Regions from separate parts of the Pseudomonas sp. LS2P72 genome, predicted to be linked through region 2. Evidence: predicted binding sites of a transcription regulator. Region 2 holds the regulator's gene; each other region holds the start of a gene.
The links. The regulator FliA, encoded in region 2, starts transcription of late flagellar genes. The targets are predictions, from matches to a motif close to CTAAAGTTTNNNNNNNNNNNGCCGNTAA.
Positions count from the first base shown of each region.

Region 1: the regulator FliA is predicted to act here: its motif matches at 1,473-1,500, upstream of ACYZUA_RS18795 (methyl-accepting chemotaxis protein).
Region 3: the regulator FliA is predicted to act here: its motif matches at 1,207-1,234, upstream of ACYZUA_RS25840 (flagellar protein MotY).

Region 1 covers NZ_CM142708.1:4,127,816-4,131,059, reverse strand. The annotation lists gene ACYZUA_RS18795 (methyl-accepting chemotaxis protein) at 1-1,345, opposite strand, end outside; gene ACYZUA_RS18790 (undecaprenyl-diphosphate phosphatase) at 1,640-2,470, shown strand; gene ACYZUA_RS18785 (DUF1294 domain-containing protein) at 2,467-2,946, shown strand; gene ACYZUA_RS18780 (MmcQ/YjbR family DNA-binding protein) at 2,892-3,244, opposite strand, start outside.
Region 2 covers NZ_CM142708.1:2,262,961-2,266,204, forward strand. The annotation lists gene flhF (flagellar biosynthesis protein FlhF) at 1-750, shown strand, start outside; gene fleN (flagellar synthesis regulator FleN) at 867-1,697, shown strand; gene fliA (RNA polymerase sigma factor FliA) at 1,694-2,434, shown strand; gene ACYZUA_RS10490 (chemotaxis response regulator CheY) at 2,602-2,973, shown strand; gene ACYZUA_RS10495 (protein phosphatase CheZ) at 3,005-3,244, shown strand, end outside.
Region 3 covers NZ_CM142708.1:5,615,378-5,618,621, forward strand. The annotation lists gene ACYZUA_RS25835 (argininosuccinate synthase) at 1-103, opposite strand, end outside; gene ACYZUA_RS25840 (flagellar protein MotY) at 233-1,141, opposite strand; gene pyrC (dihydroorotase) at 1,301-2,347, shown strand; gene rnt (ribonuclease T) at 2,344-3,021, shown strand; gene ACYZUA_RS25855 (peroxiredoxin) at 3,095-3,244, opposite strand, start outside.

The DNA of each region.
Region 1 (3,244 bases), 1.9 Mb from region 2:
CGATGACTTTGACCGCCGCTTCGGAGTGGCTTTGCAGGCGTTCGATCATCGACTGGATCTCGGCCGTGGACTTCTGGGTACGCTGGGCCAGCAGTCGCACTTCATCGGCCACCACCGCAAAACCGCGACCTTGCTCGCCGGCCCGGGCGGCTTCGATGGCTGCGTTAAGGGCCAACAGGTTGGTTTGCTCTGCGATCGAACGGATCACTTCGAGAACGCTGCCGATCTGCGTGCTTTCGGCGGCCAGGGTACGAATCACTTCAACCGCCTGATCGATGGTCGACGATAGCTTGTCGATCTGTTGCAGGCTGCCATCGATGTTGACCTGGCCTTGCTGCGCCTGAGACTCGGCATCGCGCATTTCGCTGGCGGCGTGCTCGGCGTTTTTCGCGACGTCGTGTACGCCGTACGTCACTTCATTGATTGCCGTGGCCACCAGTTCCATTTGCTGGGACTGTTGCTGACTGCGTTGCTGGGCCTGGGCGGCATCATTGCCCAGTTCGCTGGAAGACTGGCCCAAGGCACTGGCGGACACTTGCAGTTCACGGATCACCAGTCGCAGCTTGGCGGTGAAGGCGTTGAAGTGGCGTGCCAGTTGCGTGACTTCATCCTGGCCATGAGTGTCAAGGCTGCGGGTGAGGTCGCTCTCGCCGCTGGCAATGTTGGCCATGGCGTTCACGGTTTCCTGCAGTGGACGCACGATGCTGCGGGCAATCAGGATCACCAGCAATGCCATGATCAGGGCAATCACCAGCCCCACGAACGAGGCCTTCCAGACCTGGCTATAAAACTCGGCCTGCATGTCATCGATATACACGCCCGAACCGATCACCCAGCCCCAGGGCTCGAAGAGTTTGATGTAGGAGGTTTTTTCTACCGGCGCGCTGGCGCCCGGTTTCGGCCAGCGATAATCGACCGTGCCGGCACCCTTTGCCTTGGCGACGGCGACCATTTCGTTAAACAGGGCAAAACCGTCCGGGTCGCGGATCGCCGAGAGGTTCTGGCCATCGAGTTTCGGATTGGCCGGGTGCATGATCATCACCGGCGTCAGGTCATTGATCCAGAAGTAGTCGTTCTGGTCGTAGCGCAGACCGCGAACGGCGCTCAGTGCCTGTTTCTGCGCGGCATCGCGGGTGAGCGTGCCGGCAGTTTCGAGGTTGTGGTAATAGGTCAGAATGCCGCTGGCGGTTTGCACCACATGCTGGGTTTTCTGAGCCTTGGCGTGGTACAGGTCATCGTGAATCTGCTTGAGCATCAAGACGCCCAACGTCATTAGCATCAGGACGGCCACGATCAAGATGAGCCACAAACGTCGGCTGATCGACATACTGCGCAAGCTGTTCATAACGCTGTCACTCCGATTTCTTTTTCTTGTATTAAATGATCGCCAGCATCCAACCACACTTTGCCGATCGGTCATATCCGACCCAGGTCCAATAACGCGGCAGCGTTAATCAGACTTGTCTGATAGGATTTCGGCCCCGCACGGAAAAACCTGAATCCAAGTTGATTTTTCACGGAATTTTTATGGTTTCGTCTGGATCCTGTGCGCGCGGGACTTCAGCTAGGCTAATCGCAGTAAACGTTTTGAAAAAATATTAACGGGGCATGCCGTGGCGCATCGCTTCTTGGGGGATTGATGGATCTTTGGACTGCCTTTTCGGCATTGATTCTTGGGGTTGTAGAAGGGCTGACGGAGTTTTTGCCGATTTCCAGTACCGGCCACCAGATCATTGTGGCTGACCTGCTCGACTTCGGTGGCGAGCGGGCCATGGCCTTCAACATCATTATTCAGTTGGGCGCGATTCTGGCGGTGGTGTGGGAGTTTCGCCGCAAGATATTCGATGTGGTTATCGGTTTGCCGACGCAGCCAAACGCTCGACGCTTTACCGCGAACCTGCTGATCGCCTTCCTGCCGGCGGTGGTGTTGGGGGTGATTTTCGCTGATCTGATCCACGAGTATCTGTTCAATCCGATCACCGTGGCCACGGCGTTGGTCGTGGGCGGCATCGTCATGCTGTGGGCTGAGCAGCGTCAGCATGAAGTGCATGCCCACACCGTCGACGAAATCACCTGGAAAGACGCCCTGAAAGTTGGCTTTGCCCAGTGCCTGGCAATGATTCCCGGGACCTCGCGTTCCGGCTCGACGATCATTGGCGGTTTGCTGTTCGGCTTGTCACGCAAGACCGCCACCGAGTTTTCTTTCTTCCTGGCGATGCCGACCATGGTCGGCGCAGCGGTGTACTCGGGCTACAAGTATCGCGACCTGTTCGTTCCGTCTGATTTTCCGGTGTTCGCGATCGGTTTCGTCACGGCGTTCATCTTCGCGATGATTGCTGTCAGAGCCTTGCTGGTGTTCATTGGCAGCCACAGCTATGCGGCGTTTGCCTGGTATCGCATCGCGTTCGGCCTGGTCATCCTGGCCACCTGGCAGTTCGGCTGGGTCGACTGGACCGCGGTCAAGCCATGAATGATGCCAGCGCGCGCAGCAATCACGGACGCAAACCTGCCGGAGAGATTCGCAATCTTCAGCTGAAATTGTTGGTGTTTGCGGCCCTGTGCGCGCTGCCGCTGTACGGCTCGATGTCGTTGTGGCTGCGCGGTGTTTCCGTGATTCCCCTGGCGGCGTACGGGGTCGTCAGCCTGCTGGCGTTCTTTCTGTACTGGAGCGACAAACGCAAGGCGCGAGCCGACCATTGGCGCACACCCGAGAACGTGCTGCATGCGGTGGAACTCGCCGGCGGCTGGCCGGGCGCCTTACTGGCGCAGCAGCTGTTCCGGCACAAGACGCGCAAGCTCTCGTTTCAGTTGGTGTTCTGGATCATCGTGCTGACGCATCAGGTGTTCTGGATCGACCAGCTGTTTCTCGGCGCCCATCTGTTCGCGCTGCTTCAAAGCAGCAGTCCGACCTGGGTGCGCTTGGGCAACTTGCTCACCACCAATTGATGGGAACGCTGCAACAAGCCTTGCAACTCTTCAGAGCCCAACGGGTAGGGCGTTTCCATGATGATCCACTGAGCCCGTGCCAGATACGGCGCCGGGCGGATTCCCGGGCGGTCGCAATGACCGAGAAACAAGTCCTTGTCGACCTTGAAGGCCAGGGATTCACCCCGCAGATTTTGCAAGGCAAACATCTTGTTCCCCGCAATCGAAAACACCCGTACGCCACCCCACTTGTAGTCTTCCCGCGCACCCGGCAGCGCGAGACAGAATTGCGCGACGTCCTCTTCGCTCATACGCCCAG
Region 2 (3,244 bases):
GAAGAACCTCGTCAGGCCTGGCGCATGTTGCTGGCACACCTGGCGCGGATGATCGTCACACCGGAAGTCGAGCCTCTGGAAGAGGGCGGCGTGATTGCCATGGTCGGCCCTGCCGGCATGGGCAAGACCACCACGCTGGCCAAACTCGCGGCCCGCTATGTGCTCAAGTACGGCGCGCAGAATATCGCGCTGGTCAGCATGGACAGCTACCGTATTGGTGCTCAGGAACAACTCAAGACCTTGGGCCGGATCCTCAATGTGTCGGTGACGCATGTCGATCCGGGCCAATCGCTGGTTCAGGCGCTGGAGCCTTTGCTGCGCAAACGCGTGGTGCTGATCGATACCGCGGGCCTTCAGGCCAGCGATCCGGCACTGCGCATGCAGCTCGAAAGCCTGGCCGGTCGTGGCATCAAATCGAAAAATTATCTGGTGTTGGCAACCACCAGCCAGAAACAGGTTCTAACGGCCGCTTATCACAGTTACAAGCGTTGTGGGCTCGCTGGCTGCATCCTGACTAAACTGGATGAAACGGCAAGTCTGGGCGAGGTGTTGAGCCTGGCCATCAGTCATGAATTGCCGGTGGCTTACCTGACCGATGGCCCGCGGATTCCGGATGATTTGCATCTACCGCGTCGTCATCAGTTGGTCAGTCGCGCCGTCAGCGTGCAAATGCAAGAAGAACCCAGCGAAGAAGCCATGGCTGACATGTTCGCTGATATTTACCACAGCCCGACCAAGCAGGTCGGCTGAGGTATTAATGAACAGTTTTTGTACCTACATCGATGGTCTGCCATGCATTGTTCAGTTCGTGAACGCGCAGCCAGTAATGTGGCCTCCGTCTAAGTAAGACAAGGTAAAGAAAATTCATGGGCAGCATGCATCCCGTACAGGTGATCGCGGTGACCGGCGGCAAAGGTGGCGTCGGGAAGACTAACGTGTCAGTGAACTTGTCCCTGGCTCTAGCGGAGCTCGGCCGGCGCGTCATGCTGCTGGACGCTGATCTGGGGCTGGCGAACGTCGACGTCCTGCTGGGACTGACACCCAAACGTACTTTGGCCGACGTGATCGAAGGCCGCTGCGAGCTGCGCGACGTACTGTTGCAAGGCCCTGGCGGCATCCGCATCGTCCCGGCCGCGTCCGGCACACAGAGCATGGTTCATTTAAGCCCGGCGCAACACGCCGGCCTGATCCAGGCGTTCAGCGATATCGGCGACAACCTCGACGTGCTGGTGATCGACACCGCTGCGGGCATTGGTGACTCGGTTGTCAGTTTCGTTCGCGCAGCGCAGGAGGTCTTGCTGGTGGTCTGCGACGAACCGACCTCGATCACCGATGCCTACGCACTGATCAAACTGCTGAACCGCGATTACGGCATGAACCGCTTCCGCGTCCTGGCCAACATGGCCCAGAGCCCACAGGAAGGTCGCAACCTGTTCGCCAAGTTGACCAAGGTCACGGATCGCTTCCTTGACGTCGCCTTACAATACGTCGGCGCGGTGCCTTACGACGAAAGCGTGCGCAAGGCCGTGCAGAAGCAGCGCGCCGTCTACGAAGCCTTCCCGCGGTCCAAGTGCTCACTGGCGTTCAAGGCCATTGCACAGAAGGTCGATACCTGGCCGCTGCCTGCCAACCCGCGTGGGCACCTGGAGTTTTTCGTCGAGCGCCTCGTGCAACAAACCGCAGGACCGGTGCTATGACATCCAGTGGCTACAACCTCTACAAGAAGTCGGCACGTGACGCGCAGTACGAGCTGATCGAGCGTTACGCGCCACTGGTTAAACGCATTGCCTACCACTTGCTGGCGCGTCTGCCGGCCAGTGTCCAGGTCGAAGACCTGATCCAGGCCGGGATGATCGGCCTGCTTGAAGTGTCGACCAAATACGACGCCAGCAAAGGCGCGAGTTTCGAGACGTACGCGGGCATTCGAATCCGCGGCGCGATGCTCGATGAAGTACGCAAGGGGGACTGGGCGCCACGTTCGGTCCACCGCAATACCCGGATGGTCAGCGACGCAATTCGTTCGATTGAAGCTAAAACCGGCCGTGACGCTAAAGATCACGAGGTTGCGGCCGAACTCCAATTGAGTCTCGACGATTATTACGGGATTTTGAACGACACCCTGGGCAGCCGCTTATTCAGTTTCGACGATCTGTTGCAGGACGGCGAACACGAAGGGCTGCACGAGGATGGCGCCAGTGCTCATCTGGAGCCGTCACGCGATCTGGAAGATGAACGCTTCCAGGCAGCGCTGGCGGACGCGATTGCCAATTTGCCGGAGCGTGAGCGACTGGTGTTGGCGCTGTACTACGACGAAGAGTTGAATCTCAAGGAAATCGGTGAGGTCCTGGGGGTCAGCGAATCTCGGGTCAGCCAGTTACACAGCCAGTGCGCGGCCCGTTTGCGGGGGCGTTTGGGGGAGTGGCGAGCGCGCTGAAGGCAGTGTGGGGACACTGCGAACGCGGCGGGTGGGGTGTTGAACCGTACCGGCCCCGATCTGCTGTGCTCCAGACAGTCATTGAGTGCTTTGCCGGATTGATTGAAATGGCGCGTCCAGGTGCTGGGCGCGTTTAAGACTGCTTGGAGGTCGAATTGGACAAGAACATGAAAATCCTCATCGTTGATGACTTCTCAACGATGCGGCGGATCATTAAAAACCTGTTGCGTGACCTTGGGTTCACCAACACGGTCGAGGCCGACGATGGCACTACTGCCATTCCGGTTCTCAACAGCGGCAGCATCGACTTTCTGGTAACAGACTGGAACATGCCCGGCATGACCGGTATCGACCTGCTGCGCCACGTGCGTGCCGATGAAAAACTCAAGCACCTTCCGGTGTTGATGGTCACGGCCGAAGCCAAGCGCGAGCAAATTATCGAGGCTGCCCAGGCCGGTGTTAACGGCTATGTGGTCAAGCCCTTCACGGCCCAGGCGTTGAAAGACAAGATTGAAAAGATCTTCGAACGCATCGGTTGATGTGCGAAGCCACTGCGCCACGGGGGGAGCTATGGAGCATAACGAGTCTTCACAGGGCGATTTCGAATCGACTCTGAAAAAACACGCGGTCGAACTGGTCGAAAGCCTTGAAAAAGGCAGGTTCGGCGACGCTGTGCAACTGATCCATGAGCTCAATCAGACCCGTGACCGTGGCCTGTATCAGGAAGTGGGCAAGCTCACTCGCGAGCTGCATAGCGCGATCGTCAATTTCCAGATTGACCCGAACATGCCGCAAGCCGAGGAAGTCTCG
Region 3 (3,244 bases), 3.0 Mb from region 2:
AGGTCACGACTTCACAGTTATAAGTATCCTGCAGCCACTTGAGGATCACCGAAGTGTCCAGGCCGCCGGAATACGCCAGAACGACCTTGTTTACGTCCGCCATGCCATCACTCCACGGGGTTCTACGGAAAGCCGTCAAGTCTACCGGTCATGCAGGATAATTTACAGAGGCGCGACAGCTTATGACGACGAAGCGACAGATTATGTCGAGTGAGCGACGATAACAGCGGGTTCAGGAGGTCGACGCGGCGCTCGCCGATGCAGTGGCCTGAGAGGCCGGCTTTTCGACAGGCGCAACACGCGCCAGGTGCACATTGACCCGACGGTTCTTCGCCCGGTTGGAGGAGTTGGTATTGGGCGCCAATGGATAACGCTCGCCGTGAAAGCGCAGGGTGATCTGCGATTCCTGAACGCCGTTGGCTTTGAAGAACTCCATGACGGCCAGGGCCCGACGCCGCGACAGGTCACGATTGGTCAGACGATTGCCGCTGTTGTCGGAGTGGCCATCCAGTTCGATGTGGTTGACCGTCGGGTCGGCCTTCATGAACTCCAGCATCACTTGCAATTGCGCCTTGGCCTGCGCGTCGAGATCGATGCTTTCGCCGGGGAAGCCGATCTGCGATTGCTTGACCTGCTCGAAATTCTTCGGCAGCAGCTTCGCCACGCAGCCCTGATAGTCGTTAAATGCCTGGCTGAACTTGACTGGCAACAGACGCACTTCCGACACCCGACCATCGCCCGAGTAATGCCGTACGACCGTACTGCGACCATCTATCAGGCCACTGATCAAGCGGCCGGCCTGAACTTGCGAACTGTTGAACAACACATTACCGCTGCCGATTCGCACAGAACCGAGGTTGATGTCGCCACGCCCCGGCTGCCAGGGCGCTGCGGCCGCCAGCAAGGTCGCCGAACCGCCGCCGATCATCGAGTTATAGGCCTTCAGGCGAAACGTCGCTTGCTCGCCAGCGCGGCGCACGAACTCGCCCGAACCGAAATCGGTGATCGGCTGCGTCAGGCGGCACTCGAACTTGTCTCCTTCGACCGTCCACTCGATGCTCTCCAGACGGGTCTGGAAAGTGAGCGCCATCGCAGGAAGGCTGGCAAACACGCTGAGCAAGGCTAAATAACGCTGGCGCACGGGAGGCTCCACTGGCTTCTACAACAAAAAGACCGACACACAGATGTTTACGGCATACCTGTTGGATATCGGAAGCTTCCAGCAAAACTTGATAGCGAGTGCCTGGAAGAGTCTTTTCCGGTAGCATTCCCCTCAGTTTGACCCGCCTGGAATCCCCTCATGTCCGACCGCCTGACCCTGCTGCGTCCCGACGACTGGCATATTCATCTTCGCGATGGTGCTGTGTTGCCCAATACAGTCGCGGATGTCGCGCGCACCTTTGGTCGCGCCATCATCATGCCCAACCTGGTACCTCCGGTGCGTAACACCGCTGAAGCCGACGGCTATCGCCAGCGGATTCTCGCTGCACGCCCGGCTGGCAGCCGCTTCGAACCGTTGATGGTGCTGTACCTGACCGACCGCACCCAGCCCGAAGAAATTCGCGAGGCCACGGCCAGCGGCTTCATTCACGCCGCCAAGCTGTACCCGGCCGGCGCGACCACCAACTCGGACTCTGGTGTCACCAGCATCGACAAGATTTTCCCTGCACTTGAGGCCATGGCCGAAGTCGGGATGCCCTTGCTGGTTCACGGTGAAGTCACCCGTGGCGATGTCGACGTGTTCGATCGCGAAAAATTCTTTATCGATGAGCACATGCGTCGTGTGGTCGAGCGCTTCCCGAGCCTCAAAGTGGTGTTCGAACACATCACTACCGCCGACGCCGTGCAGTTCGTCAACGAGGCTTCGGCCAATGTTGGCGCGACCATCACCGCGCATCACCTGCTGTACAACCGCAACCACATGCTGGTGGGCGGGATTCGGCCGCACTTCTATTGCCTGCCGATCCTCAAGCGCAACACCCATCAGGAAGCCCTGCTCGACGCCGCCACCAGCGGCAGCGACAAGTTCTTCCTCGGCACCGACTCGGCGCCCCATGCCCAGCACGCCAAAGAAGCCGCTTGCGGCTGTGCCGGTTGCTACACCGCTTATGCAGCGATCGAGATGTATGCCGAAGCCTTCGAACAGCGCAACGCGCTGGACAAGCTCGAAGCCTTCGCCAGCCTGAACGGCCCTCGTTTCTACGGCCTGCCGGTGAACACCGATCGCATCACCCTGGTCCGCGAAGAGTGGACCGCCCCAACCAGCCTGCCATTTGGCGAGCTGACCGTAATCCCGCTGCGCGCCGGTGAAAAACTGCGCTGGCGCCTGCTGGAGGAACACGCGTGAGTGAAGACCATTTCGACGACGAACAGGACGGTCAAGGCGGCGGAGGTGGTTCGCGCCACCCGATGGCTGAGCGCTTCCGTGGATACCTGCCAGTCGTTGTCGACGTTGAAACCGGTGGTTTCAACTCTGCCACTGACGCCTTGCTGGAAATTGCCGCAACCACCATTGGCATGGACGAAAAAGGGTTTGTGTACCCTGACCACACCTACTTCTTTCGCGTAGAGCCTTTTGAAGGCGCGAACATCGAAGCGGCCGCTCTGGAATTTACCGGGATCAAACTTGATCACCCGCTGCGCATGGCAGTGAGTGAAGAAGCCGCGCTGACCGACATCTTCCGCGGCATCCGCAAGGCTCTGAAAGCCAATGGTTGCAAACGGGCGATTCTGGTCGGGCACAACAGCAGCTTCGATCTGGGTTTCCTCAACGCCGCTGTCGCACGCCTGGACATGAAGCGCAACCCGTTTCATCCGTTCTCGAGCTTCGATACCGCGACCCTGGCCGGTCTGGCTTACGGCCAAACCGTACTGGCCAAGGCCTGTTCGGCAGCCGACATCGACTTCGACGGTCGTGAGGCCCACTCGGCTCGCTACGACACCGAGAAGACGGCCGAGCTGTTCTGCGGCATCGTCAATCGCTGGAAACAAATGGGCGGCTGGGAAGACTACAACGACTGATCTGTCGCAGGGTTTATCCCGCCCATAAAAAAACCGGCCTCAATGGCCGGTTTTTTTATGCCTCAAACGTGCCTTACAGCGCAGCAGCGTTTTCGGTCAGGTAAGCCGCGACGCCTTCGGTCGAAGCAGTCATGCCTTTGTCGCCTTTTTTCCAGTTGGCAGGGCAAACTTCGCCGTGCTCTTCGTGGAATTGCAGAGCGTCGACCAGACGGATCAGCTCTTC